2 linked regions of the Geothrix sp. 21YS21S-2 genome follow. The protein of the gene in region 2 interacts with the protein of the main gene of each other region in a pairwise test. Links are inferred from orthologs where the notes say so. Each region holds a gene or a part of one and is shown on either strand. Other genes may lie near its edges. The genes, in order: RAH40_RS00110 and RAH40_RS02915.

Evidence for each region.
Region 1: the proteins of RAH40_RS02915 (region 2) and RAH40_RS00110 interact in binary tests that used the Escherichia coli proteins (3 or more experiments, as listed by UniProt). The link is inferred for Geothrix sp. 21YS21S-2 from one-to-one orthologs.

What each region holds. Positions count from the first base shown.
Region 1 is NZ_CP132910.1:20,902-35,384, reverse strand. The notes cover bases 4,788-7,828. They hold RAH40_RS00110 (DNA topoisomerase 3), read right to left. Parts: upstream 7,434-7,828; coding sequence 5,142-7,433; downstream 4,788-5,141. Other genes in these bases: RAH40_RS00105 (biopolymer transporter ExbD), read left to right, coding at 7,484-7,828; RAH40_RS00115 (type IV pilus twitching motility protein PilT), read right to left, coding at 4,788-5,102. In the rest of the region: RAH40_RS00135 (response regulator), read right to left, coding at 1-1,356; RAH40_RS00130 (MBL fold metallo-hydrolase), read left to right, coding at 1,446-2,069; RAH40_RS00125 (slipin family protein), read left to right, coding at 2,125-2,895; RAH40_RS00120 (exonuclease domain-containing protein), read left to right, coding at 2,903-3,511; more of RAH40_RS00115, read right to left, coding at 3,657-4,787; more of RAH40_RS00105, read left to right, coding at 7,829-7,918; RAH40_RS00100 (energy transducer TonB), read left to right, coding at 7,926-8,741; RAH40_RS00095 (ATP-binding protein), read right to left, coding at 8,746-9,195; ispH (4-hydroxy-3-methylbut-2-enyl diphosphate reductase), read left to right, coding at 9,342-11,060; RAH40_RS00085 (hypothetical protein), read left to right, coding at 11,060-11,635; mddA (methanethiol S-methyltransferase), read right to left, coding at 11,845-12,585; RAH40_RS00075 (SDR family oxidoreductase), read left to right, coding at 12,710-13,543; polA (DNA polymerase I), read left to right, coding at 13,588-14,483.
Region 2 is NZ_CP132910.1:632,771-647,211, forward strand. What follows is about bases 7,717-10,715. They hold RAH40_RS02915 (DHH family phosphoesterase), read left to right. Parts: upstream 7,717-8,386; coding sequence 8,387-10,045; downstream 10,046-10,715. Other genes in these bases: RAH40_RS02910 (acetyl-CoA carboxylase carboxyltransferase subunit alpha), read left to right, coding at 7,717-8,390; RAH40_RS02920 (hypothetical protein), read left to right, coding at 10,042-10,715. In the rest of the region: RAH40_RS02870 (M13 family metallopeptidase), read left to right, coding at 68-2,065; RAH40_RS02875 (carboxymuconolactone decarboxylase family protein), read left to right, coding at 2,098-2,397; RAH40_RS02880 (molybdenum cofactor guanylyltransferase), read left to right, coding at 2,394-2,972; RAH40_RS02885 (hypothetical protein), read right to left, coding at 3,242-4,324; RAH40_RS02890 (DUF3788 family protein), read right to left, coding at 4,373-4,867; RAH40_RS02895 (nitroreductase), read right to left, coding at 4,812-5,504; RAH40_RS02900 (hypothetical protein), read right to left, coding at 5,552-6,451; RAH40_RS02905 (hypothetical protein), read right to left, coding at 6,771-7,325; more of RAH40_RS02910, read left to right, coding at 7,440-7,716; more of RAH40_RS02920, read left to right, coding at 10,716-11,760; lptB (LPS export ABC transporter ATP-binding protein), read left to right, coding at 11,757-12,491; rpoN (RNA polymerase factor sigma-54), read left to right, coding at 12,491-14,053; hpf (ribosome hibernation-promoting factor, HPF/YfiA family), read left to right, coding at 14,136-14,441. UniProt on the Escherichia coli protein: Single-stranded-DNA-specific exonuclease.

The sequences.
Region 1 (14,483 bases), 610 kb from region 2 along the record:
GATGAATTCGTTGAAGATGCGCTCCACCTGCTCGGGGGCGATGCCGATGCCGGTGTCGGTCACGGAGAGGCTCAGCCAGTCGCCCTCCAGGCGCCCATTCACGTGGATGGCGCCGCCCCGGGTGAACTTGCAGGCGTTGCTCAGCAGGTTCAGGAGCACCTGGCGCACCTTGGTGGGGTCGCCCACCATCCCGTCCAGGCCGGGCCCGCAGTCCAGGCTCAATGCGTTTCCGTTCTGGGCGGCGAGGCTCGACACGGTGCCCAGGACCTCCTCCAGCAGGTCGCGCACCTGGAACGGCTCGTTCACCAGCGTCATCTTGCCCGCCTCGATCTTGGCCAGGTCGAGGATGTCGTTGATGAGGTGCAGGAGGTGGCGCCCCGCCTGGTCAACCCGGGCCGCGTCCTCGAGGATGTCGGCGGCGCCCGCGTCCTCGGCCTCGTTCTTGATGACCTCGCTGTAGAGCAGGATGGCGTTCAGCGGCGTGCGCAGCTCGTGGCTCATGTTGGCCAGGAAGGAGCTCTTGGCGCGGCTGGACGCCTCCGCGCGGTCCTTGGCGACCTGGAGCTCGCTGTTGGCCTGCACCAGCTCCCCGGTGCGCAGGGCCACCTCCCGCTCCAGGTGGTCCCGGTGGCCGGCGAGCCTGGCGTCCTGGTCCTGGATGCGGGCCAGCATCGTGTTGATGCTCTCCGCCAGCAGGCCCAGCTCGTCGCCGCTCCCCTTCAGGGCCCGCAGGCCGTAGTCCTGGCTCGACGAGACGCGGGTCACGACCTCCACGAGGCCCAGGATGGGCCGGGTGAGCACGCCCTGGAACCGGGACGCGAACAGGAAGGTGGCGACGCCCATCAGGAGCGTGATGGCCGCGAGCACGATCCCGGCCCAGACGATCCGGCTGATGAACTCCCCCTGGTCCGATTCCAGGTACAGGACCCCGATGGGGTGGCCCTCCTCGCTCCGGATGAAGCAGGTCATGGCCAGGTTCCCCGAGGCGGTGGCCTTCACCTCCTCCCGGGCGCCGGCCACCGGCAGGAAAGGCTCGTACAGGGGGGACCCGGCAGGATAGCGGGCCAGGACGGACCCGTCGGAGCGGTGGATGCGGGCCGTCGTGAGGTGCTTGTGCTCCTTGAGCACGCCCAGGATCTTGGAGGCCGGGGTGGGCACGTCGAAGGCGACGGAGGGGCTCGCGTTGTAGGAGATGATGCTCCCCAGGCTCCGCAGGTCGCCGGCGGCGGCGGCCCGCAGGGACCAGGCCTCGAAGGCCAGGAAGCACAGCGCCGACAGCACCATCGCCAGGCCCGCCGTGAAAAGGAGCATCAGGGTGACCCTGCTGCGCAAGGACTGGGGAGCGAGGAATTCCATGGGACCTCGAGGGTGGGCGTCACGGAAATGGGCTTTGAGGGATAATCTAGTCGGAAAGGGGCGCCGTGGACAGCCCTTCCGGAGATGCCGTGCTCAAGCTCGAATCCTTTGCCGTAGGCCCCCTGGGCTGCAACTGCACCCTCCTCTGGAATCCCGGGACCGCCCAGGGCGTCGTGGTGGATCCCGGCGGCGAGGGGGCCCGCATCGCCCTCAGGGTCCAGGCCCTGGGCTTCAAGGTGGCCGCCCTCCTCCACACCCACGCCCACTTCGACCACGTCGGGGCCACCCGGGAGCTCCAGGAGCTCTGGCAGTGCCCCGCCCTGCTCCACCCGGCGGATCTCTTCCTCCTGGACGCCCTGGACATGCAGACGGGGATCTTCGGAATGGACGCCATCCCCCGCCCCGACACCGCGCCCCTGGCCGAGGGCGACGTGCACGGCGGCCTGGCCACACTGCATACGCCAGGGCACACGCCCGGCTCCTGCTGCTTCCACGGCGAGTTCGAGCGCGGGGGCGTCGTGCTGGCCGGGGACACCCTCTTCCAGGGCGGCGTGGGCCGCACCGACCTGTGGGGGGGCAGCTGGGAGCACCTGGAGCAGAGCATCCAGCGCGAGCTGTACGCGCTGCCGGACGCCACCCTCGTGATCCCGGGGCACGGCCCGGCCACCACCATCGGGGAGGAGGCGGCGGGCAACCCGTACGTCCGCCGATGAAATAGGCGCCGGCCCTCGCCGGCCCTGCGAGAATGGTGTGAACAAGGAGGTTCACATGCCCGCACAACTCGCAGGTCTCGGCTGCACCTTTCCGATCATCCTGGGCGTCATCTTCTGGCTGGCGTCCTGCATCCGGGTGATCAACGAGTACGAACGGGCGGTGATCTTCACGCTCGGCAAGGTGGGAGCCGTGCCCAAGGGCCCGGGACTCATCTTCGTCCTGCGCCCCTTCCAGCGCGCGGTGGTCGTGAGCCTTCGCACCGTGGTCCTGGACGTGCCCAGCCAGGACATCATCACCCGGGACAACGTGAGCCTGAAGGTGAGCGCGGTGGTCTACTTCAAGGTCCTGGACACGAAGCAGGCCATCATCGGCGTGGAGAACTACTACTTCGCCACCAGCCAGATCGCGCAGACCACGCTCCGGTCGGTGCTGGGCGAGGTGAGCCTCGACGAGCTGCTGGCCGCCCGCGAGAAGCTGAGCGTGCGCCTGCGCGAGATCATCGACCGCTCCACGGAGCCCTGGGGCGTGGAGGTCACCAGCGTCGAGCTGAAGTCCGTGGACCTGCCCGAGCAGATCCAGCGCGCCATGGGCAAGCAGGCCGAGGCCGAGCGCGAGAAGCGCGCCAAGGTGATCGCCGCCGAGGGCGAGCTCATGGCCTCCACCCAGCTGCTGGAAGCCGCCGACAAGATCAGCCAGAACCCCGTGGCCATCCAGATGCGCTACCTCCAGACCCTCACGGAGATCGCCGTGGAGAAGAACAGCACCATCGTCTTCCCCCTGCCCATGGAGCTCATGAAGGCCTTCGAGAAGTTCGCGGCGAAGTAGGGGATACGTGGCGCTTTCCGCTTCCGCCCTCGTCGCCGTCGTGGACACCGAGACCACGGGCCTCTACCCTTCCCGGGACCGCCTCGTGGAGATCGCCGTGGTGCTGCTGGAAGTGGAGACCGCCACGGGGCGCCTGCTGCGCACCCTGGACGCCTACCAGGAACTGAACGACCCCGGCATGCCCATCCCCGCCATCGCCACCTCGATCCACGGCATCACCGACGCCATGGTCCGGGGCCGGCGCATCGACCCGGCCCGGGTGGCCGCGCTCCTGGCCCGGGCCGACCTGGTGGTGGCCCACAACAGCGGCTTCGACAAGGGCTTCGTGCGCCAGGTGATGCCCCAGGCCGACACCCTGGTGTGGGGCTGCTCCTGCCGCGGCATCCCCTGGCGCAGGCTCCACCCCGCCCTGGAGAGCACCCGCCTCCAGCACCTGGCCGAGCGGCTCCGGATCCCTTCGGGCACGGCCCACCGGGCCATGGGCGACGTGGAGACGACGATCAACCTCGTGCTGCTGCCGGACGGTGACGGAAATGCGCACCTCCTGCACCTCATCACCCGCAAGCTGGCGCCGATCCGGTCGCCGCGAAGCTTGAGGACAGGCCCGCCAGCCTAGCTCTTCCTCGGCGAACCTCGGCCACCTCGGCGATGCCTTTCTTCCCTCGACTCCTGCGGCGCATGGATTCGAAGCGCCGCAGGGTTGTTGAAACAGAAGGCATCGCCGAGGTGGCCGAGGTTCGCCGAGCAAGGAGCGGGAAGGATCAGTGTTCCGTCACGAGCTGGCCGGCCTCCCTCGGATCGAAGTCGATCTCGGCCCGCTGGCAGGCGGCGATGAAGGACTCGCGGTCGTGGCAGCGCAGGTAGGCCTCCATGGGGTCCACCTTGCCGGACTGGATGAGCGCCACCAGCGCCTCGTTGTGGGAGGTCTGGCCGTAGCGGCTCTGCTTCATGGCGTCGGCGAGCTGGCCGAGGCGGTCGCCGCGGATCAGGGAGGCGATGCCGGGGTTGTTGAACAGCGTTTCAAGGGCCACCACCTGGCCCCCGCCGGCCATGGGCAGGAGGGTGTGGCCCAGGATGGCCGTGAGGGTCTCCGAGAGCCGGGCCAGGACGCGCCGGCGCTGGTCCGGGGGGAAGAAGCCCGCCAGGGTGGACAGGGTCTCCTCCTGGGTGGCGGTGGCGAGGGTCGCGATGACCATGCGCCCGGTCTGGGCGGCCTGGAGGCACAGGTCCAGGGTCTGGCCGTCCCGGATCTCGCCCGCGGCGAGGATGTCCGGCGCCTGGCGCAGGGCGGCGCGCAGGGCCTGCTTCTGGCGCACGGGGTCGCAGCCCACCTCCCGCTGCCGGATGAGGCAGGCCCCCGGGGGGAACTCGAACTCGATGGAGTCCTGGATGGTGACGGCGAAGCTCTTGCGGCTGGCGTTGGCCAGGGCCAGGAGGCAGGCCTGGGTGGTGGACTTGCCGCTGCCCATGGGGCCGGTGAGCAGGATCAGGCCCTTGTTGAGCCCGGCCAGGCGCCGCACGGTGTCGGGCAGGCCCAGGCTGTCGGGGTCGGGCACCTCCCGCGGGATCACCCGCACGGCGATGCTGGGGCCGGCGTGGCCATGGAAGAGGCTCACCCGCAGGCGGCAGGGGAGGCCCGGGTCGGTGCGTGCGAATTCCGTGTCCTGGCCGGCCAGGAAGGCCTCCCAGACCTTGGGCGGAACCCAGGTCTGCACCAGTTCCTGGAGCCGCTTGGCGGAGAGCTTCCCGTAGTCGCCCAGGGACTTCACCTCGCCGCCCATCCGGACCAGGGGGGGCTCGTCCGCGCCGAGGTACAGGTCCGAACCGCCGCCGGTGAGCAGGGTCAGGATGAGCGGATCGAGGCTGTCCAGGGCCGTGGCCACCGCGCCGGTCTCCGCGGCCGAGCGGAACCGCGCCACCACGAAGCGGGTGCCCAGGCTGGTCCGGCAGAGGAGCACCTGGAACCTGACGCCCTCCATGACGTAGTCGAAGCTGACGTTCTCCCCGCGCAGGTAGGCGGTGGAATGGTCCTCGGGCAGGATCTCCTTGGCGAGGCCGTCCAGCACGGTCCCAAGAAGCTCCTGGGAGCTCAGCGCGATGCGGTGGCCCCCCGCCACCTCCACCACGGGGGAATCGCCCGGATCCAGCCGCAGCACCGCCGCGCCCTTGTTCACCATCTGCATCAGGAACTTGTCGATTTTTGCCATGGCGACCGCCGTAAACCGTTGGAAGGTCCGCCCATGATACTAGTTTTCAGGAGCCGCCGCAGGGGTTGATTCCGGGAGGCTGAGGGCCTCGACCGTGCCGCAGGGGGAGCAGCGGCGGAAGTACTGCCCCCGGGTGGTGGAGCGGATGATGCGCATGGGCTGCCCGCAGCCGGGGCACAGGCCCGGTTCGGGCAGGCCCTCGGGCTGGTCCGCGGCCCAGGAGCCGCACAGCACGCACACCTTCGAGCCGGCCTTGGTGGTGCGCAGGGGGCCCTGGCACAGGCGGCAGGTCTGGGCGGGCTTGCCGTCGGCGGAGGTCTCGTAGGCCACGCGGCACTCCGGATCCTTGGAAGCCGCGCATTTCACGTAGTTGCGCCCCTCCCACTCCTTGAGGTGAAGGGGGGACCCGCAGCGTGGGCAGGCGCCCACCACGGGGCCCGAGGGAGGCCGCGCCGAAGCCGCGGGCGCCGCCGCCTTGATCTGCCCCACCACGTCCTTGACGAAGTCCCGGATGCCCTCCATGAAGGCGTCCCTGCTGGCCTCGCCGCGGCGGATGCGCTCCATCTGCGCCTCCCATTCCCCGGTGAGCTGCGGGCTGCGCAGGGGCTCGGCCCGGATGCTCCTGATCAGGTCGATGCCCTTGGGCGTGGGGGCCAGGATGTTGCGCTTGCGCTCCAGGTAGGCGCGCTTGAGGAGGGTCTCGATGATGTTGGCGCGGGTGGCGGGCGTGCCCAGTCCGCAGTCCTTCATGGCGCCCTTGAGCTCGTCGTCGTCCAGCTCCTTGCCGGCGCTCTGCATGGCGCCCAGCAGATCGGCCTCGCTCATGCGCTTGGGGGGGGAGGTCTTGCCGGCCTTGGGGAAGAGTTCCTTCGTCTCCACGGCCTCGTCCTTGGCGACGGCGGGAAGGGTTCCGGCCTCCTCCTCCTCCTCGGGCTCCTCGCCCTCCTCGGCCTTGGCCTCCTTCTTCGGGCGGGAGTGGGGCGGATCCACCTCGGACCATCCCAGGGCCTTGACCACGGTGCCGGTGGTCTTGAAGGACTCCTTCTCGATCCTGGTGACGATGGTGGTCTTGGCCTCGACCCGGTCCGGCCAGAAGGCCGCCAGGAAGCGCCGGGCGATGAGCTCGTAGATGCGGAGCTTGTCGCCCGTGAGGTTCTTGGCGGGGTTCTCGGTGGGAACGAGCGCGGTGTGGTCCTCCACTTCCTTGTCGTTCACGAAGCGCTTGTCCAGCTTCTGGGGCCACCGTTTGCGCAGGTCGTCCACGAAGGGCCGCAGGGCCTCCAGCTGGCCCGTGGCCAGGGAGCGGATCCAGGCGGGGATCTTCACCGCGTCGGCCTCGGTGAGGCACCGGGAGTTGGTGCGGGGGTAGCTGATGAGCTTGGCCTCGTAGAGTTCCTGGGCCACGGCCAGGGTGTGCTCGGCGGTGAGACCGAAGCGCTTGTTGGCTTCCTTCTGCAGGTTGGTGAGGTCGTAGAGGAGCTCGGGCTTCTTCTTCTCGGTGCGCGCCGTGACCGACGCCACGCGCCCCGGTTTGCCCTTGAGGGCCTCGGCCAGGGCCCTGGCGGCCTCCTCGGTGTCGAAGCGGTCCTGGTCCCGGCCGTCCTCCTTCCGGAACCACTTGCCCTTGTAGGCGCCTGCCCCGGCCTGGAACACGGCCCACAGGGTCCAGAAATCCCTGGGCACGAAATTCTGGATCTCCAGTTCCCGGTTCACCAGGAGGGCCAGGGTGGGGGTCTGCACGCGGCCGATGGAATAGACGCCCTCGCCGCCGGCCTTCTGCTGCACCAGGGTCTGGGCCCGGGTGCAGTTGATGCCCACGAGCCAGTCCGCCTCCTGGCGGCAGCGGGCCGCGTCCCGCAGGCCCGCATAGGCGTCGCCGGGCTTCATCCGCCCGTAGGCCTCGCGGATGGCGTCGTCGGTGAGGCTGGAGGTCCAGAAGCGGTGCACGGGCTTGGTGGCCCGGGCCAGCCGGTACACCAGGTCGAAGATCAGCTCCCCTTCCCTCCCGGCGTCGGTGGCGTTCACGATGTCGCCGACGTCGTCCCGGTTCATGAGGCGTTCCACCACATCGTACTGATCCTTGGTGGAGGCGATGGGCGCGTAGCGGAACTCCGGGGGGAAGAAGGGCACGCTGTCCATGCGCCAGCGCTTGAGGGCGGGATCGTAGCCTTCAGGGTCCAGGGCCTCCACCAGATGACCCACGCACCAGGTGACGATGACGCCGTTGCCCTGGATGAAGCTCCGCCCCGTGCCCTGGATCCCCAGCGCGGCCGCGATGGCGCGGCCCATGCTGGGTTTTTCGCTGACGATGAGGCGGATCGGAGTGGCCATGGTCTACCATTCTATGTCGAAGGTGTAGACTGGTGCAGAGGTAAGGGCGAATGGCATTCACTCCCGGTTCCAAGCGCGGCCAGATGGCGGATATCAACATGACGCCGATGATCGACGTGATGCTGGTGCTTCTGATCATCTTCATGGTGGCCGCCCCCATGCTCACCACCGGCGTGGACGTGAACCTCCCGGAGAGCCGCACCGGGAAGAACCTGGAATCCGAGGCCCTGGTGGTGACCCTGGCCCGGGACGGCCGCATCGAGTTCGAGAAGCACTTCGTCCAGGAGGGCGTCCTCAAGGCCCAGCTGCGCCAGCGCGCCGCGGAGAGCCGCAAGCGCCCCGTCATGGTCCGGGCCGACCTCAACATCCCCTACGGGCGCGTCATCACGGTGGTCGACGCCATCCGCGAGGCGGGCTTCACCCAGGTGGGCTTCGTCACCTCGGCCTCCACCGCCCCCGCGGGATCCGAGCCCATGGAACGCTGAGGCGCCGGTGAGCCAGGAACTCTACGCCTACCTCCACGAACGGGCCCTGCTGGGCAAGCAGGGGCTCAGCCTGGGGATCGGCGTGAGCGTCGCCGTCCACGTGCTGGTGGTGGGCGCCATCCTCTTCACCCCCAAGGCGCCCCCCCCGCCCGAAGAGACCAAGGTCACCTGGGTGCGCCTCCCCGCCGCCGGCGTCGAGGGCGTGGCCGGAGGCGAAGGCCCCCTGGAGCAGGGCAAGGAGGGCGAGCGCCAGCGCCGGGTGGAGGAGGTGGCCCCCAAGCGCAGCGAGCCCACCGGCTACAACGCCTCGCCCAACGCCTTCGGCACCAAGGCCTCCAAACCCCTCCAGGGCACCAGCACCAATCCCGACAGCATGGGCAAGGCCCCCGTGGCCTCCAAAGGCAAGACCCCCAGCCTCAACCCTTCAACCGGAGCCTCGGGCTCGGGCGGGGGGGGCGGCATCGGCGCGGCCACGGGCATCCCCGGCCTCAAGGCCTCCAACGGCGTGGCCGGAGGCACCGGCCTGGTGGGGGAGCTGGACGGCGACTTCCCCTTCATGTGGTACCTCCAGCAGGTGCAGAGCCGGATCACCGGAAACTGGAACCGCGTCACCTCCAGCCAGGGCCGGGTGCAGATCTACTTCCGCATCCGCAGGGACGGCGGCCTCGACGGCGCCCGCATCGAGATCCCCAGCGGGAACGCGAACATGGACCAGAGCGCCCTGATGGCCGTCCGCCGGTCCGATCCGTTGCCCAGGCTTCCGGACGGGTTCGAGGGGAGTTCCCTGGGCGTGAGGTTCTGGTTCACCTACCTGGGCAACTGAACCTTCAGTTCGCCTCTGCCGCATGATCGGCTGTTCGCCGTAGCTTCACCAGCAGGAGGGTGCTGCCGCCGGCATCCGTCTCCATCACCACCTGGTCCATCACCTGCTTCATGAAGAACACCCCCCGGCCGCAGGGCTTCAGGAGGTTCTCGGGCAGGTTGGGGTTGGGCAGGGCCGCCAGGTCCACCCCCTTTCCGGTGTCGCGGATGCGGATCTCCAGCCGGTTGGCCTGGGGGGTGAAGGTGACCTCGATGTTCTTGCGCTTGTCCAGCTTGTTCCCGTGGCGCATGGCGTTGCCGATGCCCTCCTGGATGGCCAGCCAGACGCGTTCCCCATCCTCGTGCGAGAAATTCATATGTTTGAGCAATTCCGAGCCCACCACCTGAATCAGGTCGATGAACCTCAGATCCGTGTTGCAGGTGAGGGAGACGGGAAGCAGGGGAGCAGCGGTCATGTACAAATATCCTTGGGCATCGGGAACCCTTGCTTCAAGTTAATTGGAAAACCCGGAGAAATGCCAGGAAATAACACCTGCCCGGCGGAGGCGGGGAACGGTAGACTGGAACCCTGACCGGATTGGTCTGGATTGGAGCAGGGCAGATGAAGGTGATCGTGGCCAAGACGGCGGGGTTCTGCTGGGGCGTGCGCAGGGCCATGGATGCGGTGCTGGAGGCCTCCACCCGCAGCAGCTCGGGCCCCGTCCAGACCCTCGGCCCCCTCATCCACAATCCCCAGGCCCTGGAGCTCATCGGCCGCCGGGGGGTGTCCGTGGCCGCGGCCCCGGAGGAGGTGGCCTCGGGCACCGTGGTCATCCGCGCCCACGGCATCCCCATTCAGTCCCTGCGTGGCCTCAAGGAGCGCCAGCAGCGGGGGGAGCTCACCATCGTCAACGCCACCTGCCCCGAAGTGGCCAAGGTGCACAGCAAGATCAAGAAGTGGAGCCCCAAGGGCTACTTCACCGTCATCCTGGGCACCCACGGCCATGCCGAGAGCGTGGCCCATCAGAGTTTCGCCGACAGCGGCAGCGCCATCGTGGCGAACATGGACGAGGCCCGGGCCCTCCCGGACGAGGTGCTGGAGAAGGTCCTGGTGGTGGCCCAGACCACGTTCACCACCAAGGACTTCCAGGAGATCTCCGAATACATCCGCGGGCGCTCCAAGGAGTGCATCGCGGAGAACACCATCTGCGAGGACACCTGGACCCGCCAGGAGGAGGCGCGCAACCTCGCCCGCACCGTGGACTACGTCATCGTCGTGGGCGGCAGGGCCTCCTCGAACACCAAGCACCTGGCGGAGCTGGCCGTGCACTACGGCAAGCCCGTGCAGTACGTGGAGACCGCCGCCGAGCTGGACCTGGACCGCTTCGACGGCATCGCCACCGTGGGCGTCATGGCCGGGGCCTCCACCCCCACCTGGCTGGTGGAGGAGGTGGTGGACATCCTCGAGCAGCACGGCAAGGGCCCGGAGCGCTATACCAAGCTCCTCGACGCGGCCTTCGGCACCCCCATGAAGCTCGCCGTGGGCGCGGCCGCCCTGACCCTGGGCGTCCACGCCTGGACCGGCCTGCCCCCCTCCTGGAAGTACGCCGCCATCACCGCCCTCTACGTGCTGACCATGTTCCTGCTGGCCCCGTACCTCAACCCCCTGGGCCTGGGCTCCAAGGGCCCGGCCCGGGCCCGCATCCTGGAACGGAACCGCACCCTCATGGTGGGCACGGCCCTGGCGGCCCTGACGGTGGCCCTGGTGCTGGCGGCCACCCTGGGCCTGGGTTCCCTGCTGGTGGTGGCCGCGGCCTCGGTGTTCGGCATGGTCTACAAGCGCAAGCTCCAGCTGGGTGACATGACCGTGAGCATCCAGGCCATCCCCGGCTCCAAGGACATCCTCGTCCCCGCCGCCCTGGCCGTGGTGGCGCTGGCGCTGCCGCTCTGGCACCATGGCCTGGCCTGGGGCCCCCGGGTCTGGGCCGGCATCCTCCTGGTGGCCGTCCTGGGCTTCGCCCGCACCACCCTGTTCAATCTCAAGGACATGCAGAACGATCAGATCCTGGGCAAGGAGACCCTGCCCATCGTCTTCGGCCGCCGCACCACCAAGATCCTCCTCCTGGCCGCCCTGGCCCTGGCCGGCGTCGCCGTCCTCGCCGCCACCATGAGCGTCCCGTCCCGCCACGGCTGGATCCAGGCGGGGATCATCCTGGTGTGCCTGGCCTACCCGGTGGTCCACCTGTGGCTCTTCCAGGAGCGGTTCTCCGCGGGCAAGCCCCGGTTCGAACCCTGGGTGGAGCTGAGCTTCTACATGGCCGGCCTCCTGGCGTTGTTCTAGTGCTGGAACGGCTCCTCGCCTCGGTGACGAGCGCCGCGGTGCAACTGGCCCTGCTGGCGGCGCTCTGGGCCGGGGGCATCCGGGGCGGATTCCCGTTCCAGGTCCTCGTCACGGTCCTCCTCGCGTCCACCCTCTTCATCGCGTGGAGGCGCCGCCCCTACGACCGGGCCCGCCTGGGCTTCCTCCTGACCCACCTCGGCCCCGCGCTGCTGCTGGCGGGCCTCGCCGGCCCCCGCTGGGCGGTGGTTCCGGGCCTGGCCTGCCTGGCCGTGGGCATCCCCTGGATGTTCTGGATCAAGCCGCTCCTGAGGCCGAAGAAGGACAAGGCTCCGCCTCCGGCCTGGGAGCGCCTCACCCTCCAGGGCACGCGCATCCTCTTCCTGGCCTGCGGCGCCGTGCTGGCGGTCCCCGCCCTGCGCAAAGCCGCGCCGGCGCCGTGGCTCCTGACCTCCTGGCTCATCCTCGCCGTGGCCCTGCACCTGCACCATGTGAAGGCGCTCAAGGGCCGCAAGGCCCAGTTGGCAGGGTTGGCGGGGTGGGTGCTCTGCATGGCCGCTTTTCTGACCCTTCGCTGATAGGTTTTGGCCCGTCGAGGGTGGGCAGCCGTCTATTAATTGCCTTTCTCGGCGATCCTCGGTTCCTCGGCGGCTCGGCGATAGGTTTTTTGCTGAATTTGCCTCAACGATTGGGCAATGAACAAACGGTTCGGCCGCTCATAAAAAGTGCTTATCGCCAAGGAACCGAGGATCGCAGAGGAAGAAAATCATACCCTATGTTGTTCGGTTCATTCCTTCCCCGCCCGGCGCCAGGGCACCGGAAAGAATCGGGGCACTTCGCGCCTGTAGGCCGCGTAACGGGACCCCAGGGACCGGAGGAGGTCCTTCTCCTCCAGGGCCGTGCCCACGAGGATGTAGACGGTCATGGCCCAGGCGAAGACCAGGTGGCCCACGGTCATGCGGGGGGTGGCCCAGAAGGTCGCCAGGAAGCCGAGCATCAGGGGATGGCGGACCCGGGCATAGAAGGCCGTGAGGCGGAAGGCCGCCTCCTGGTGGGGGACCCCCCGGAACCGCGCCCAGACCTGGCGCAGCCCGAAGAGGTCGCCGTGGCTGATCAGGAAGGTGCTCGTCACCACGAGGGCGGCTCCGGCGCCGAATCCCGCCTGGACCGCCAGGCGAAGGACAGGCTGCCGCAGGTGCCAGACCTCCGCGGGCAGGGGCCGCCACAGCCAGAAAAGCAGCGCCAGGGCGGCGCTGGAGAGAAGAACGTAGGTGCTCCGCTCCAGGTGGGGCGGCACGAGCCGCAGCCAGGCCCGCTTGAAGCCCGGGCGGGCCATGAGGCTGTGCTGGCAGCCGAAGACCGCCACCAGGGCGAAGTCCACGGCCAGGGCCTGCCACCAAGGGCCCGCAGGGCCTACCGAGACGGATCTTGGAACGCCGAAGTCCCCAACGAAGGCCATGAGATAAAAAAAAGAACCCAAAAATACCAAATAACAGAATAATCCATAAATAAGTGACGCAAAACCCATCCGCCCTCCAGAACGAAGCCATTCTAGGTCCTCCCGGGGGGCCTCGCCAGGGGTCCCGCACCGGGTTCATGCGGAACCCGTCCGCAAATCCACGCTACCCTGGCCGCATCTCCTTGGAGGACGCATGCGGCGCTGGGTGCTGATCACGGGTTGTTCCACCGGCATCGGCCGGGCGCTGGTGGAGGCCTGCCGGCGGACCGGCTGGAGCGTGGTGGCCACGGCCCGGCGCCTGGAAAGCCTGGCGGACCTCCCGGACGGGGAGGACCTGCTGCGCCTGCCCCTGGACATCACCGACGCCGCCAGCCTCGCCTCGGCGGCGGAGGCCTGCAGGCCCCTGCGGCTCACGGCCCTCATCAACAATGCCGGCTACGGGCAGATGGGGCCCCTGGAGCTGCTTCGGGCGGATGAGATGCGGGCCCAGTTCGAGACCAATGTGGTGGGCCTGCACGCGGCCACGTGCGCCTTCCTGCCCCTGATCCGGGCCGCCGCGGACCCCGGGGAGGGCCGCATCGTCCACGTGGCCTCCATCCTGGGCCGCATGAGCGTGCCCATGGCGGGGGCCTACAGCGCCTCCAAGCACGCGGTGGTGGCCCTGGCCGAGACCCTCAGGCTGGAGGTGGCCCCGGCGGTCCGGGTGATCCTGGTCGAACCGGGGGCGGTGCGGTCCGGGTTCCGGGAGACCCTCGCCTGGGCCATGGGCGACCTGCCCGCGAGGATCAAGGGGACGCCCTTCGCGCCCGCCATGGAGGCCTACCTGGACCGCCAGCGCACCCACGCCGCCAGCCACGGCCTCAGCGCCCAGGCCTGCGCGGCCCGCATCGTCTCGGCCATGGAGCGGGCGGATCCGCCCCGCCGGATCCTCATCGGCAGGGACGCCTTCTGGGCGACCCTGGGCAAGGCGCTCCTGCCCGGCACCGCCTGGGACTGGGCGGTGCGCAAGGCCTTCGGCCTTTCCTGACCAATCCAGGTGACAGGCCGGGGCCGCGCGACCAAACTATCCCCATGTCCGAAGACCGCCTCTACCTGATCGACGCCTTCGCCCTGATCTTCCGTGCGTACTACGGCAACCTCCGCATGAAGAACGGCGCGGCCCTGACCATGGCCCGCATGCTCCTGGCGCTGGTGGCCCAGCACAAGCCCACCCACATCGCCGCCGTCTTCGACCGGCCCGAGCCCACCTTCCGCCACGACATCTACCCGGAATACAAGGCCAACCGGGCCGAGATGCCCGAGGACCTGCGGCCCCAGGTGCCGCTCATCCGGGACCTCATCAAGGCCCTGAACATTCCCATCGTGGAGCTTTCGGGCTTCGAGGCCGACGACGTCATGGGCACGCTGGCCCGCCAGGCCTGCGCGGCGGGGCTTCCGTCGGTGATCGTGAGCCCGGACAAGGACCTCCTGCAGCTGGTGGACGACGCGGGCTGCATCCAGGTCCTCAACAACCGCGACGGCGAGGTGTGGATCGACCGCGCCGGGGTGAAGGAGCGCTTCGGCGTGTGGCCCGAGCAGGTGGTGGACGTGCTCACCCTCATGGGCGACGCGAGCGACAACGTCAAGGGCGTGGAGGGCATCGGCGAGAAGGGCGCCCGGGACCTCGTGGAGCAGTACGGGAACCTGGACGCCATCGTGGAGCACCGCGCCGAACTCAAGCGCAAGGCCCACCGGGAGGGCCTGGAGGCCGCCCTGCCCCGCCTGGAGCTGGTGCGCCGCCTGGTGACGGTGGTCACGGACCTCGTCCTGCCGGTGACCCTGGAGGACCTCGCCTACAAGGGCGTGGACCAGGCCCAGGCCCGGGCCGCCTTCAAGGCCCTGGGCTTCGAGCAGCTCACCAAGGAGTTCACGGAGGTGGGCAGCGCCAGCGCGCCGTCGGCGGCCCGCGCCTACCGCGCCGCGGCCAC
Region 2 (14,441 bases):
CCGGCGGTTCCGGGAGGCCGGGCCGGTAGAATGGAGGCGAATCCATTCGTCCGGTCCAGGAGAATCCATGCGTCCATCCGCCCAAGCCACGATCGGGATCGTCCTTCTTGCCGGCTCCCTCTCCGCGGCCACCCCGGGCATCGATACCCGCCTCATGGACCGCGCCGCCGCTCCGGCTTCCGACTTCTACCGGTATGCCAACGGCGCCTTCGACCAGCAGCCCATTCCTCCCGAGCGCTCCTACTGCGGCGTGAACCTGGAAATCGACAACCGCAACCGGGCCATCCTCAAGGAGATCCTCGAGTCCTGCGCCCGGGAGGCCGCGCCCGGGGGCACGCCCGCCCAGCGCATCCGGGACTTCTACCTGAGCGGCATGGACCAGGCGGCCGTCGACAAGGCCGGCGTGGAACCCCTGGCCCCGATGCTGAAGGCCATCCGCGCCGCCCGCACCCCCGCGGACCTGGCCGGCATCATGGGCCGCATGAGCCGCATGGGGGTCACCGCGGGCTTCGCGTTCGGCGTGGAGCAGGACCCCAAGTCCAGCCGCACGCACCTGCCCGTCGTGGCCCAGGGCGGCCTGGGCCTCCCCGAGCGGGAGTTCTACTTCCGCCAGGACGCCACCACCCGGGACCAGCGGGCCGCCTATGTGAAGCACATCGACCGCATGTTCGAGCTCGCCGGCGCGCGGCCCGGCTCCGCCGCGCGGGTCCTGGCCCTGGAGACCCGCCTGGCCAAGGTGAGCCGCAAGCTGGTGGACCTGCGCGACCCCGAGGCCAACTACCACAAGCTGGACCGGGAGGCCCTGGCCGCCGCGGCCCCCGGCTTCCCCTGGGCCGCCTGGTTCCAGGCCGTCGAGCTGCCCGCCTCCCAGCGCTTCCTGGACGTGGGCCAGCCCGAATACGTCCGGGGCCTGGGCCGCCTGGTTCGCACGGTCCCCGTGGCCGACTGGAAGGCCTACCTCACCTACCGGCTCCTCAGCACCCTCGCCCCCTACCTCGGCTCCGCCCTGGAGGCCGAGGACTTCGCCTTCTACGGCCGGAAGCTCACCGGTTCGCAGGAGATGCGCCCCCGCTGGGAACGCGTCCTGGGGGTGGTGGACGCGGGCATCGGCGAGGACCTGGGCCAGCTGTACGTCCAGCGGGCCTTCTCCCCCCAGGCCAAGGCCAAGGTCCAGGAGATGGTGAAGTTCCACCTGGAGGCCCTGCGGGCCTCCATCCAGCGCGCCACCTGGATGGGCGCGGCCACCAAGGTGCAGGCCCTGAAGAAACTGGATTCGCTGCACGCCAAGGTGGGCTACCCCGACACCTGGCGGGACTACGGCTCCATGGGCCTCAGGCCCCAGCCCTACGTCCTGAACGTCCTGGCCGCCAAGGCCTTCGAGGCCCGGCGCGCCCTGGCCAAACTGGGCCGGCCCGTGGATCCGGGCGAGTGGGACATGAGCCCCCAGACCAACAACGCCTACTACAACCCGTCCCTCAACGAGATCGTCCTGCCCGCGGGCATCCTCCAGCCCCCCTTCTTCGACGAGCGGGCCGATGACGCCAGCAACTACGGCGAGCTGTCCTCCACCATCGGCCACGAGCTCCTCCACGGCTTCGACGACCAGGGCAGCCAGTTCGACGCCGAAGGCAACATGCGCAACTGGTGGACCCCCGAGGACCGCAAGGCGTACGAGGCCCAGACCGAAGCCGTCGTGCGGCAATACGACGCCTACGAGCCCTTCCCGGGCGTCCACGTGCAGGGCCGCCAGACCCTGGGCGAGAACCTGGCCGACATCGGCGGCCTCAAGATCGCCCTGGAAGCCTGGAAGCTGGCCACCGCCGGCAAGCCCCGGGCCGTGGTGGACGGCCTCACGCCCGAGCAGCGGTTCTTCGTGGGCTTCGCCCAGAGCTGGCGCACCAACATGCGGCCCGAGCTGGAGCGCTACATCCTGCAGTCCGACGTGCACTGTCCCGCCCGGCTGCGGGTGACCGGATCCGTGGCGGCCCTGCCGGAATTCCGGTCCGCCTTCCCCGGCGCCCCCGCCGACCGCAAGGCCACGGACGCCCAGTTCACCCTCTGGTAGGGGCAGCCATGAAGAGAACGCTTGACTCCACAATGAAATACATAGATTTCATCAAGCGGTTTCCCGCGCTTGGGGAAGCCTGGAACACGATCCACCGGGAAGAGGCCCAGGGCCCCCTGGACGCCCGCATCCAGCGCCTGGTGAAGCTGGCCGTGGCCATGGGCGCCTTCCGGGAAGGGGCCGTGCACTCCGCCGTGCGCAAGGCCCTCAAGGCCGGCATCACCCGGGAGGAGCTGGAGCAGGTGGTGGCCCTGGGCGCCTCCACCCTGGGCATGCCCTCCTCCGTGGCCGTCTACACCTGGGTCCAGGACGTCCTGGACAAGGCCGAGTGAAGGCCGGACTGCTCCTCCTCACCGGAGGCAAGGGCCGCCGGTTCGGCGGCCCCAAGCACGCCCAGCCCCATCCTCGGGGCGGCACCTGGGGCGGGTACCTGGCGGGCGTATTCGAGGCGGTCTTTCCCGGCGGACCGGTCCAGGTGCTGGGCGAACCCCTCCCGGACCGGCCGGACCTGATCCCCATGGCCGACCCCGGCCAGGGCCCCGCCGCCGCCCTGGCGCACTGGGCCGGCCGGGCGGCGGGGACCCCCGAGCGCTGGTGGGTGGTGGCCTGCGACCAGGTGCGCTGGACCCCCGAGGCCCTGGCCGCCTGGCATGGCCGGGTCCTGGAGGCCGACCCTCGGGCCGAACGCTGGGTTATGGCCCACGTGGACGACCATGCCCAGTACCTGGGGAGCTTCCTCCCAACCCGCCTGCTGGGGACTCTGGCCACCCTGCAGGCCGCCAGCCTGAGGGACCTGGCCCGCGCCCTCCCCACGGTGACCGTGCCCTGGCCCCACCCCTGCTGGGCCGACGTGGACACCCCGGGGGCCCTGGAAGACTGGCTCGGCCAGGGACCTCCTCACGTGTGATGGACCGCGGCCGCACTGCATGCAAAGGCCCGGCAGAAGTCTCAAACCAGCTTGTCCGCCCCTGCCGCCTTTGCCGATTTTCTATCAAACGTGAGCAGTTTCCTTGCCCCTGACGACCTCGCCTGATGGAGCGCGAGGCAGTCTGCAAAGTCGGCGGGTCCCGTCTTGAAGGGCTCCAAAGCAGCCAACACATCCGCGGAACGATCCAGGTGGATGGTCGATTGCGTTTCAGGCCGTTCAACTCCTTGCGCCGCCAGCTTGGGGCCCCCTCACTTGTGATAGACCACGAACCCGACCCGGCGGGACCTCTCCTCGGCCGGGTCCTCATGGTCGTCCAGCTCCGCGGGCGTGGCGGGGCGGGGGGGCAGTTCCTCGTCCTGGACGTACCAGCCGTCGTTCCCGCGCACGACCGCCCAGGCATGATTTTCCGAGTCCATGCCCAGTGCCGTGGGGTGGAGGGTGATGCTGCCCCGGGGGGTGGCGGTGCCCTGGGCCTTGTCCACCGTGAACGTGGGGATCTGCACGGTGGCAGAGAAGGCCACGGGCTTGCCCGGCGCGGGGACCCGGTTGACGCTCAGGAAGGCCGTTTCCGGCACAAGGGTGGGATAGGTGTGGACATGGGTCGTGTGGGCGCCAACGCTCCAGCAGTCGGGCACCGTGAGGACCCGGACGAGGAAATCGGCCAGCGTGTGCACGGGCGCCAGGTCCCGGCCGCCCGGGCCTGCGGACAGGTTCAACCTGAGGGGGAAGGAATCGTCATAGGTAGCGGTTGCCGCCGGGTCCGTCGAGGTGGTCCGGACAGTCGTGGCGATGGCGAAGGCGTCCGGTTTCCCGAGGACCGACAGCAACAGGTCGATGAAGTCGGACGGCTGACCGCCGTAGGCCTGCGCCCGTTTGAAGGTGGTGGTCGTGCGTTCGTGCCTGGCCAGAGCGTCGAAGAAGCCGGCGACGACGTCCTTCGCCGGAGGCTGCCCGGGGGCATCGGCGGACCGGATGAAGTTGATCACCTGGCGCAACTGGCGGCGGAGGTTGGCCGTGGGGAGGTCGTCCCCGGGCGTGTCGGCCAGGACGGGATCCAGGGCCGGGACGCTGGCGAGCAGCTTGAAGGAGGCGTTGATGAAACACGCCGCGCCCTGGTTGGGCAGCCCGGGCCAATGGCGGACCTTCGCCGCGTCGAAGGGCACCACGCGCGCGTCCGGGGAAGGGGGCAAGGGCTTGGGGGCCTCCTTCTCCTCCTTGCGCTCCTGGGGCGGAGGGAGGGGGTTGGCGGCCAGGGGCAGGGCCAGAAAGGAGGTTGTAAGGAGGGACAGAAGCTGCAGGGGCCGGCGTAGGGAGGCGGGGAGGTGTCGCATCCAGTATTTATGATTGATTACGGATGGAGGTTCCAGCCCTTCCCGCTCCTACAGGATCTTCAGCTGCACCAATTCCGCAACGGCCGGTAGCTCCCCGGCTTCCACCACGGCGAAGCGGATCCCCCGGCCTTCCGCATAGGGCCTGGCCTCCGCGAGGAGCTGCTTGATGCCCGCGGGCAGGGGCCCGGCCATCGCCGCCTGATAGGCCCGGCCGCCCAGCACGACCGCCACCCACACCCTGCCTTCATCCGGCGTGAGGTAGAGCAGGGTCCGCCCCCGGTGCTGAAGCAGGCACATGCGCCCGAAGGGCGTCTTGGACGGCTTCCAGGTCCGTTCGAGGGGGGACCGCACCGCCTCGGCGGCCGCGAGGATGCCGTCCCAGAGGGGGAAGGCGGGGCCCAAGGCCGCACGCAGTTCGCCTTCATCGGGTGCTGGGAGTATCGATGGCAGGGGAGACCTCGCGAAGGGGAGGGGGGCAGCGCGGGCGTCAGTCCCTGAACTGGACCCAGTCCTCCAGGGGCGCGCGCTCGGTGCGCAGCGCATTTTCGGGAGCTTGCGGGTCGGCGTGCCCGAGCGACATGCCGCAGACGATCGCCTGGCTGTCGGGAATGCCGAGCTCCTCCCGCAGGACGCGGTGGAACTGGATGAACGCGGCCTGCGGACACGTGTCCAGGCCCCGGGCCTTGGCGGCCAGCATGAGGGTCTGCAGGAACATCCCGTAGTCCAGCCAGCTTCCCTGCTCCAGGACGGTGTCCACCGTGAAGATGAGCCCCACCGGCGCATCGAAGAACTTGAAGTTCCGGGCATGCTGTTCCTGCATGCGCCTTGCGTCGCCCTTCTGGATCCCCAGCAGGCCGTACAGCGCGAAGCCGACCTTGCGCCGGCGCTCGACGTAGGGCGAGATCCAGCTCTTCGGGTAGTACGGGTAGGGATCCGAGTGGGCCGCCGATGCCTCGGGATCGTTGCAGAGCGCGACCAGCCGTTCGCTGACCCGCTTCAAGGCGGCGCCCGTCAGCACCCAGGCCTTCCAGGGCTGGATGTTGGTTCCGGAGGGCGCATGGGACGCGAGGGAGAGGATCGCGGCGATCTCCTCCCGGGGTACGGGATCGGGCAGGAAGGCGCGGCAGGAATAGCGGCCGGTTATGACATCCTCCACGGCGGATCGGGTCGTTCCGGTCATCGCTGCACCCCCTGGATTGGATGAACAGATAGTAGCGGATCCCATATTCAGTAGATACCCGGGAATCTGGGGTACAGGGCGGGCAGCGGCTGGGAGGCGAAATGGGCCCAGACAAGGAGGCAGAACCACAGGCTGTACCGGCACCGCTCCAGCATCTGGATCTTCGCCTTCTTCAACAGGGCCTGGATGCCCTGATCCCGGACGCCCTGGTTCTCGTATTCGAATCGCAGGAAGGAGGAGGCGGCGTTTTCCAGGTGGATCCGGAGCGGGTTCCAGAGCGCCTCCAGGGCGCGGAGCTGCTGCCCGGCCATGCCGAGGACGCGCTCGGCGTCGGCGGCCCGGGACCGGTAGTCGAGCGCCTTGATGGCGAGGACGCCGGAAAAGGGACTGCGGGTGCGGGTGAGTTCATCGAGGAGGACCAGGCTGGACCCGGTCGTATAGATCCTGACCTTCTCATTGCTGGCCGCCAGCTCATAGTCCACGTAGTTCACAGGGTACATTTCCGCTTCGAACTTGATGGCCCGACCGGCGCCTGTGCCGTCCATGAACCAGGCTTTTGTCAGGAGATAGGACTGCCATGTATTCCATTGGCCTTGCACGGCGGATTCCAGCTGAAGGAACTTGAAGTCCTTGATGTAAGTGATTGCCTCGCTGGATTCCTGCCTGTGGCTGCCAGCGATGACCAGATTCCGGGACAAGGCATTGAAGCTGCCGTTCTTCTCATCTGCCTGATAACAGGCCCCGATCTCGGCTTCCAGGTCCTGGAGCTCCTTGAGGATGCGGGCCCGGGAGGCGGAATACCCAGTCCTGGCCTCCTGGACCGAAGGCGGGATGGCCGGGATCTCGATGGTGCTTCCCTGGACTTCCTGGACGGCCGCCTGCGGCTTCGACGCCTTTCCCCCAGGGATCGGCTGGAATAGTAGGCATGCCGTCAATGTCAGATGCATCCGTACAGGATAGGGTGAAATGATATTCACCTTTTGCGGTATTGGGGTCCTGCACTCAATCCTTGAGGGATTACGTTCCGGTACCTGGTTGGACTGGGTTGGCTGTCCTTCCGATCATTTGCGCCGACCCACTTCGCATCGAACGTGGAATTCGGAATGTGTCAGAAAAGGACCAAACGCAGAGGATTCGCTGGGGCGCTGAGAGCAGACGTCTTTCTCATCGCCCCAGCGTTTAGTCTTTCCTTAAGTAATGAAAACAAATAGTCATTGCATGGTGGGTCGTGGGCAAGGGGACAAGCCGCCTGCCAACCTAGTCCATCTACTTCGCCGCCACCTCAGGCGCCTTCTCCCGGGTGAATGTCACCACGTAAGGCTCCCTCCCCGCGAGGATCTCCGTGGTATCCACCACGAAGAACACCGTCGCCGCCTGCTTGCCCGGGTTCTGGTAGGTCGCCTCCGGATTCCCCGTGCGGATCAGGTTCTGGAGCATGCCCTGCTCCAGCTGCCCGTTCCTGTTCACGCACTTCACCACGTACCAGGCCTCGTGGTCCGAACGGAGCCTGGCGTGGACCTTCTCGCCGGGGGCCGTTTCCACCCGGTAGGCCTGCCAGCCCGCGGGGCCGGAAACCTCGTGGGTGACGGCGATGGCCTCCCCCTTGGGCACCTCCACGGCCGGAAGGAAGCCGGTGCGCCTGGCGGAACGGCGGATCTTGACCTCGATGCCGGAATTGCCGGGGCCCACGGCCAGGTCGCGCAGGCGCTCGGAAGGCATCGGGCCCGGCACCACCGGGAGGACCTTCCCGAGCACGTCGATGGCGGGGGTCTGTGCCAGCGCCAGTCCGGAAACCAGAAAACCCATGACCCAGGCTCGCATGTCGCACCTCCAGCCCCAAGGATGGGCGCCCCGGCCCTCCGCCGCAAGGAAGGCGGCGCTGGCCTTTGGGGGCCGGGGCCTCTAAACTGGACTTTCCATCCTTCCGAGGTGCTTTTGAGCGGACAAACCACTGACCTTGCCGATCTGGAACGGCCCATTCTCGACCTCGAGGCCCAGATCCGGGCCCTGGAGATGGACCCGGCCAAGACCAAGGAGCGGGACCGCCTCCGCAAGAAAGTGGACAAGCTCAAGGCGGAGGTCTTCGCCTCCATCACCGACTGGCAGCGCACCCAGCTGGCCCGGCACCCCCGCCGGCCCTACACGCTGGACTACATCGAGCGCATCTGCGACCGGTTCGAGGAGATCCACGGGGACCGGAACTTCGGGGACGACGCGGCCATCGTGGGCGGCATGGGCTGGATCGGGGGCTTCCCGGTGATGGTCCTGGGCCAGCAGAAGGGCCGGGACACCAAGCAGAAGATCATCCGCAACTTCGGGATGCCCAAGCCCGAGGGGTACCGCAAGGCCCTGCGCCTCATGAAGCTGGCCGAGAAGTTCAACCGGCCCGTCCTCACCCTCATCGACACCCAGGGCGCCTACCCGGGCCTGGACGCCGAGGAGCGGGGCCAGGCCGAGGCCATCGCCCGGAACCTGAAGGAGATGGCCCGGCTCAAGGTGCCGGTGGTGGCCGTCGTCATCGGGGAGGGGGGCTCGGGCGGCGCGCTGGCCCTGGGCGTGGCCAACACCGTCCTCATGCAGGAATACGCGGTCTACTCCGTCATCACCCCCGAGGGCTGCGCCTCCATCCTCTGGAAGGACGCCTCCCAGGCCCCGGCGGCCGCGGAGGCCCTGAAGATCACGGCCCCGCATCTGCTGGCCCAGGGGCTCATCGACGGCATCATCCCCGAGCCGCTGGGCGGCGCCCACGGGGACTGGGACCAGGCGTCCTCCCTGCTCAAGGACGCGGTGCTCAAGGCCCTGGAGGCCCTGCGCCCCCTGGGGCCGCAGGAGCTCATCGACCAGCGCTACGAAAAGTTCGCCCGCATGGGCAGCGTAGTCCGATGAACCCGCTGCCCTGGCGCATGCGCCGGGCCCCCGTGCCGGGCACCAGCCCCTGGACGGCCCTTGCCCGGGCCTGGGACCTCAGCCCCGAAGGGGCGCGCCTGGCGTGGCTGCGGGACGCCGAGGGCGAGGAGCTGGGCTGGCGCCTGGACCCCTCCTGGGCCCGGTCCACCGACCCCTTCCTGCTGCCGGGCGTGGCCGCGGCGGTGGCGCGCGTCCGCGCGGCCTGCGAGGCGGGCGAGACCATCTGCGTCTACGGCGACTACGACGTGGACGGCGTCACGGCCACGGCCCTGCTCATGCGGGTCCTGGAGAAGCTGGGGGCCAGGGCCAGCTTCTTCATCCCCAACCGGTTCAACGACGGCTACGGCCTCAACCTGGAGTGCATCCGGGAGGTCGTCGCCGAGCGCAGGCCCACCCTGCTCATCTCCGTGGACTGCGGCGTGCGCAGCGTGGCGGAGGTGGAGGCCACGAAGGAGCTGGGCGCCGACTGGATCATCACCGACCACCACGCCCTGGGCCCCGTGCTGCCGCCCTGCCCGGTGGTGCACCCGGGCCTGGAGGACTATGCCAATCCCTCCCTGGCCGGCGTGGGGGTGGCCTTCAAGCTGGCCCAGGCCCTGCTGGACGCAGCGCCCACGCCGCGCGCGGAGGACGGGCCGTTCCTGGACGGGCTCCTGAAGCTGGTGGCCCTGGGCACGGTGGCCGACATGGTGCCGCTGCGGGGCGAGAACGCCCTCCTGGTCAAGCGCGGGCTCCTGGCCATGGCCGGAGCCAACGGGCCGGGGCTCTCGGCCCTCCTGCGGGCCTCCAAGGTCGACGGCGCGGTGCGGGGCAAGGACATCGGCTTCCAGATCGGCCCCCGCCTCAACGCCGTGGGCCGCATGGGCGGGGCCGAGGACGCGGTGCGCCTCCTCCTGGCCCGGGACGCGGCCACCGCCGCCGGCCTCATGGAGCGGGTGGAGGCCCTCAACCTGGAGCGCCGGGAGATCCAGCGCGCCCTGGGCGAGCAGCTCCCGCCGCCTGGGGAGGAGGCCTTCGACCTGGTGGTTGAGCCCACCGCCCACAAGGGCGTCATCGGCATCGTGGCCGGCCACCGCATGCGCGCAGCCCAGCGCCCCTCCGCGGTGTGCACCGTCATCGACGGCGTGGCCCACTGCTCCGTGCGGGCCCCGGAGGCCTACGACCTGCGCGCCCTCCTGGAGCTGGCCCGGCCGTACCTCACCACCGGCGGCGGGCACCGCTACGCCGCCGGCATGACCTTTCCCATGAGCAACCTGCGGATGGTCAAGCGGACCCTGGAGCTGGGCGCCCGGGAACAGGCGGTGGGCGCCCCCGGCGCCGCCGTGGTGGTGGACGGCGCCGGCACCCGGCTGGCCCCCTCCCGCGCCGAACTGGAGCGCCTCGAGCCCTTCGGCCAGGGCTTCCCGGAACCCCTGCTGCTCGTCGAAGGCCAGCTGCTCGGGCAGCCCAGGACCTTCGGCGCCGGCTACCGGAAGTTCCGGATGGCGGGCGAGGCCGAGGAGTTCACGCTCTTCGCCGAGGAGCCCCGCAGCCTCGAAGGCCGGCTCTGCCTGGCCGTGGCCCCCCAGGACCACCCCCGCTGGGGGCGCTCCTGGCGGGTGGACGGCTCGGTGGATCCCCGGGAGGCCCCATGAGCGCCTGGGCCCTCCTCAACACCCGGAGCCCCCTGTGGCGGGTGGCCGGGGGCGCGCTGGTGCTGGGCATCCTGGGCATCACCGGCGTCTACATGGGCCGGGGGCCGCGACCCCTCAAGCCCGAGAACGGGGACCCGTTCGACCTGGGCTCGGGCACCCGGGGGCGCTTCGGCACGTTCGTCGAGCAGCTGGGGGAGGGCCGGTTCGCCCTGTCCTACGAGACGATCCAGGGCACCCAGGACGAGATCACCCTGGACAAGGTCAAGGGACGCCTGGAGGAGCCCCTGACGGTCTGGGGCATGGTGTCCCCGGCCGCCCAGCGCATCAAGGGCATCTGGACCCTCATGGGGCCCATGACCGTGGACGCCCAGGACACCGCCCTCAAGGTCCCCGCAGGCCGGGGCGTCATGAAGGAGACCGGACCCGCCCTGGGCTGGGACCACGGCGTGTGGACGGGCCTGAGCACCCTGGTGTGGGACGACCTGCAGGGCAACGGCCGCGGGCGCTGGACCCTTCCGCCGGGCTGGCACCGTGGCCTGGACGGCCGGTTCCTCGTGGACAAGGGCCCCGTGCACTGGGTGGCCGCCGATCCCGGCGCCCTCCGGAACCTCACCGCCCAGCGCATGCAGGCCTCCTTGGGGTTCCAGGACGGCCGTCTGGAGGGGGTCGACGCGGCGCTGGAGGGCGGCGCCGTCCAGGCGGCCCTCGTGCGCATCCAGCCGGCCGATGTCCTCTTCGACGCGCCCATCGCCTTCCAGCGGGAGGACGGTTGGTCGGGCAGTGCCGGCCATGCCCTGGCGCCGCGCCCGGTCAAGGGCCGCCCCTTCGACCGCATGGAATTCCGTGATTTCAAGGCCACCCGGGCCACCGACGGCGGCCCCGAAACCCTCACCTCCCTGGGTGCCCGGTGGACCCCCGCCGGCCTGCGCCTGGAGGGGGACGTGAAGTGGGAGCAGCCCCTGGAGGGCCTCAAGGCCACCCTGAGGGCCCCCCGGGTCCTGCAGCGCACCGCCCCCGGACCCGATCTGCCGCCCGATCTCCAGGTGGGCCAGACCTGGGCGGAACCCCAGGCCGTTCTCACCTGGGGCGAGCGCTCCCTCAGCAGCCCGCGCATCGAGGGACGCCACCGCCAGCGCACCTGGAGGATCCAGGCCCCGGCCCTGGGGCGGGGCGAGCTGGGCACCTTCTCGGCCGGGGAGGGCACCGGCAACCTCCTGAAATGGCAGTTCAAAGGGCCCATCCAGGCCCGGTTCTTCGACGGGGCGCAGGTGCGCAGCGACGCCCTGGTCTGGGAGGGCAGCGTCATGACCCTCACCGGCCGGCCCGTCACCTGGACCCGACTCAGGCAGCGCCTCAGCGGCCTCAAGGTCATCAAGACGAAGGACCGGGTGGTCTTCCCCCAGGGCATCGCAGGCGCCCTGGCGGCCCAGGAAGGGGACATCAATCTGCGGGCGGACCGGGGCCAGGCCGCAGGCGACCTCCTGACGCTGGACAGCCGGGTGGAATGCCAGGGCCAAGGCTGGCGCTTGCAAGCGGAGCACATCTCGGTAACTCTTGGGCCAGGGAATGTCGTGAAGCAAATGACTGCGAATGGATCAGTTGTATTAAGGGGCCGGATGGGGGAGGGCAGGGGGGACACCCTGGACCTGGATCCGGGCAGGCAGGTGGCCACCTGGCATGGGAATGTGCAGGCCCTCACGGAGGTCCGCCCTTGACCCAGGACATCCGCCTCGAGGCCCGCAACGTCTACAAACGCTATGGCGACCGCACGGTCGTGCGTGACGTCTCCCTGAACGTCTCGCCGGGCGAAGTGGTGGGCCTCCTGGGCCCCAACGGCGCCGGCAAGACCACCACCTTCTATATGGTCGTCGGCGTGGAGGCCCCCGACCGGGGCAGCATCTTCTGGCAGGGGCAGGACATCACCAACATGCCGATGCACCGGCGGGCCCGCCAGGGAATCGGCTACCTCCCCCAGGAGTCCAGCGTCTTCAGGGGCTTGACGGTCTGGGAGAACCTGCTGGCCCTGGCCGAGTTGCAACCCGTGGGCAAGGACGAGCAGCTGGCCCGGTGCGAGAAGCTCCTGGCCGATTTCCACCTGCAGAAGGTGCGGGAGACCCTGGGCATGTCCCTGTCCGGCGGCGAGCGGAGGCGGTGCGAAATGGCCCGGGCCCTGGTCACGGACCCTCGCATCATGCTGCTGGACGAACCCTTCGCGGGCGTGGACCCGAAATCCGTACTGGAGATCCAGGGCCTCATTGCCGATCTGAAGGCAAGGGGAATCGGCGTGCTGATCACGGACCACAATGTTCGGGAGACCTTGCAGATCGCCGACCGCGCGTACATCCTTGCAGATGGAATGATCATGAAGCACGGCTTGCCCCAGGAGATCGCCGACGATCCCGACATCCGCCGGGTCTACCTCGGCGACCGTTTCAGGCTGGATTGATGGCGAACCTCGGACATAACCTCTCCCAGCGCCTAGCCCAGAGCCAGACTCTGGCGCTCACGCCCGCCATGCAGCTGAAACTCAAGCTGTGGCAGATGAACCTCCTCGAACTGAGCCAAACCATCGAGCGGGAGCTCGGCGAGAACCCCCTCCTGGAACTGCTGGAGGACGGGGACGAGACCCCCACCCTGGAAGCCCTGGAAGAGGGCCACGACTCCGAGGTGACCGAAGCCGAGGCCGGCGGGGAAGTCCCCGAAGGCAGCGATTCCGTGGACCTGGGCCCCCTGCCCGAAACCCCCGGGGAGATGAACCCCGAAGCGGACCTGGAGGCCTTCACCGAGGCCGGCATCTCCCAGGTGCAGGAAACCGAGATGGGCGCCGAGAACTCCTGGGACCTGGACGTACCCCGCACCAGCAGCCTGCCGGACGACGAGCGCACCAGCTGGGAGGACCGCCTCAGCAGCACCGAAACGCTGCAGGAGCACCTCATCGGCCAGCTCTACCAGACGTTGGACCCGGATGATCCGAGGGCCTTCCATCTGGAAGCGCTCATCGATCACGTGGATCCCAAGGGCTTCCTCCGCCTGGACCCCGACCAGCCCGCCGAGACCACTCCGAAGGAACTGGCCCGGGAACTGGGCATCGACGAGGAGCTGCTCCGCGAATTGCTGGAGATCCTCCAGGAGTTCGATCCCTCCGGCGTCGGCTGCTTCAACGTGAAGGAGAGCCTCCTGGTGCAGCTGCGCCACGCCGGGGCCGAACCCGACGACCTGGCCGTGCGCATCATCCTGGAGCAGGCCGACCTCCTCAGCCAGCGGGACAACGTCAAGCTGCGCAAGGCCATGGGCTGCACCGAGGAGGACCTGGGCGAGGCCCTGGCCATCCTGCGCCACCTCCACCCCACGCCGGGCCGGGCCTTCGATCCGGAGAGCGAGCGGGTCGTGAAGCCCGACGTGGTGGTGCTCAAGGGCGAGGACGGCAACTGGAAGGTGTACCTCAACGACGAGACCGTCCCCCGCCTGCGGGTGAGCGGCGAGTACCGCCACTTCCTGGCCAGCGCCGAGGCCAAGGACGACAAGGATTTCATCCGGGACAAGTACCGTTCCGCCCGGGACTTCATCCGGGGCGTGGAGGACCGCAACCGCACCGTCCTGCGGGTTTCCGCGTCCATCGTGGACCTGCAGAGGGAATTCCTGGAGCACGGCATCGAGCGCCTGCGCCCCATGGTCCTCCGGGACGTGGCCGAGTCCACCGGATTCCATGAATCCACTATTTCGCGCGTGGTGAAGGCCAAGACCATCCACACGCCTCAGGGCCTGTTCGACCTCAACTACTTTTTCAGTGCCAGCCTCGGCTCCAACAGCGGCGACGACGTCTCCGCGACGGTGGTCAAGCACAAGATCAAGGCATTGGTGCAGGCCGAGGACCCTGCCAAGCCCTTGTCGGACGAGACCATCGCCAAGCTCCTGGAGCGGGACGGCATCAAGGTCGCCCGGAGGACCGTCAACAAGTACCGCGAGGAATGCAAGATCCCCCCCGCATCCCGGCGCAGACGACGTTGAACGAAACCCCCGGTCGGCGCACTCAGGACGTAGTGTCGTTTTTCACCGGACCCGCAAGGTCCCCCCTTCAAAGGAGTCCACGATGAAGGTCATCTACACCGGCCGCCACGTTGAAGTGTCCGACAGCCTGCGCCAGTCCGCGCAGGAGGGTCTGGACAAGATGCAAGCGTACCTGGACGACATCATCGACGTTCACGTCATTTTCAGCGTGGAGAAGCACCGCCACACGGCTGAGATCACCCTGAAGACGAGCGATGGGGATTTCATCGCTTCCGCCGAGAGCACCGACATGTATCAGAGCCTCTCCCAAGCCTTGGACAAGCTTGAAGTGCAGGCCCACCGACATGCCGGGAAGCGCCAGGCGGGCTACAAGGGCAAGCTCCCCGAA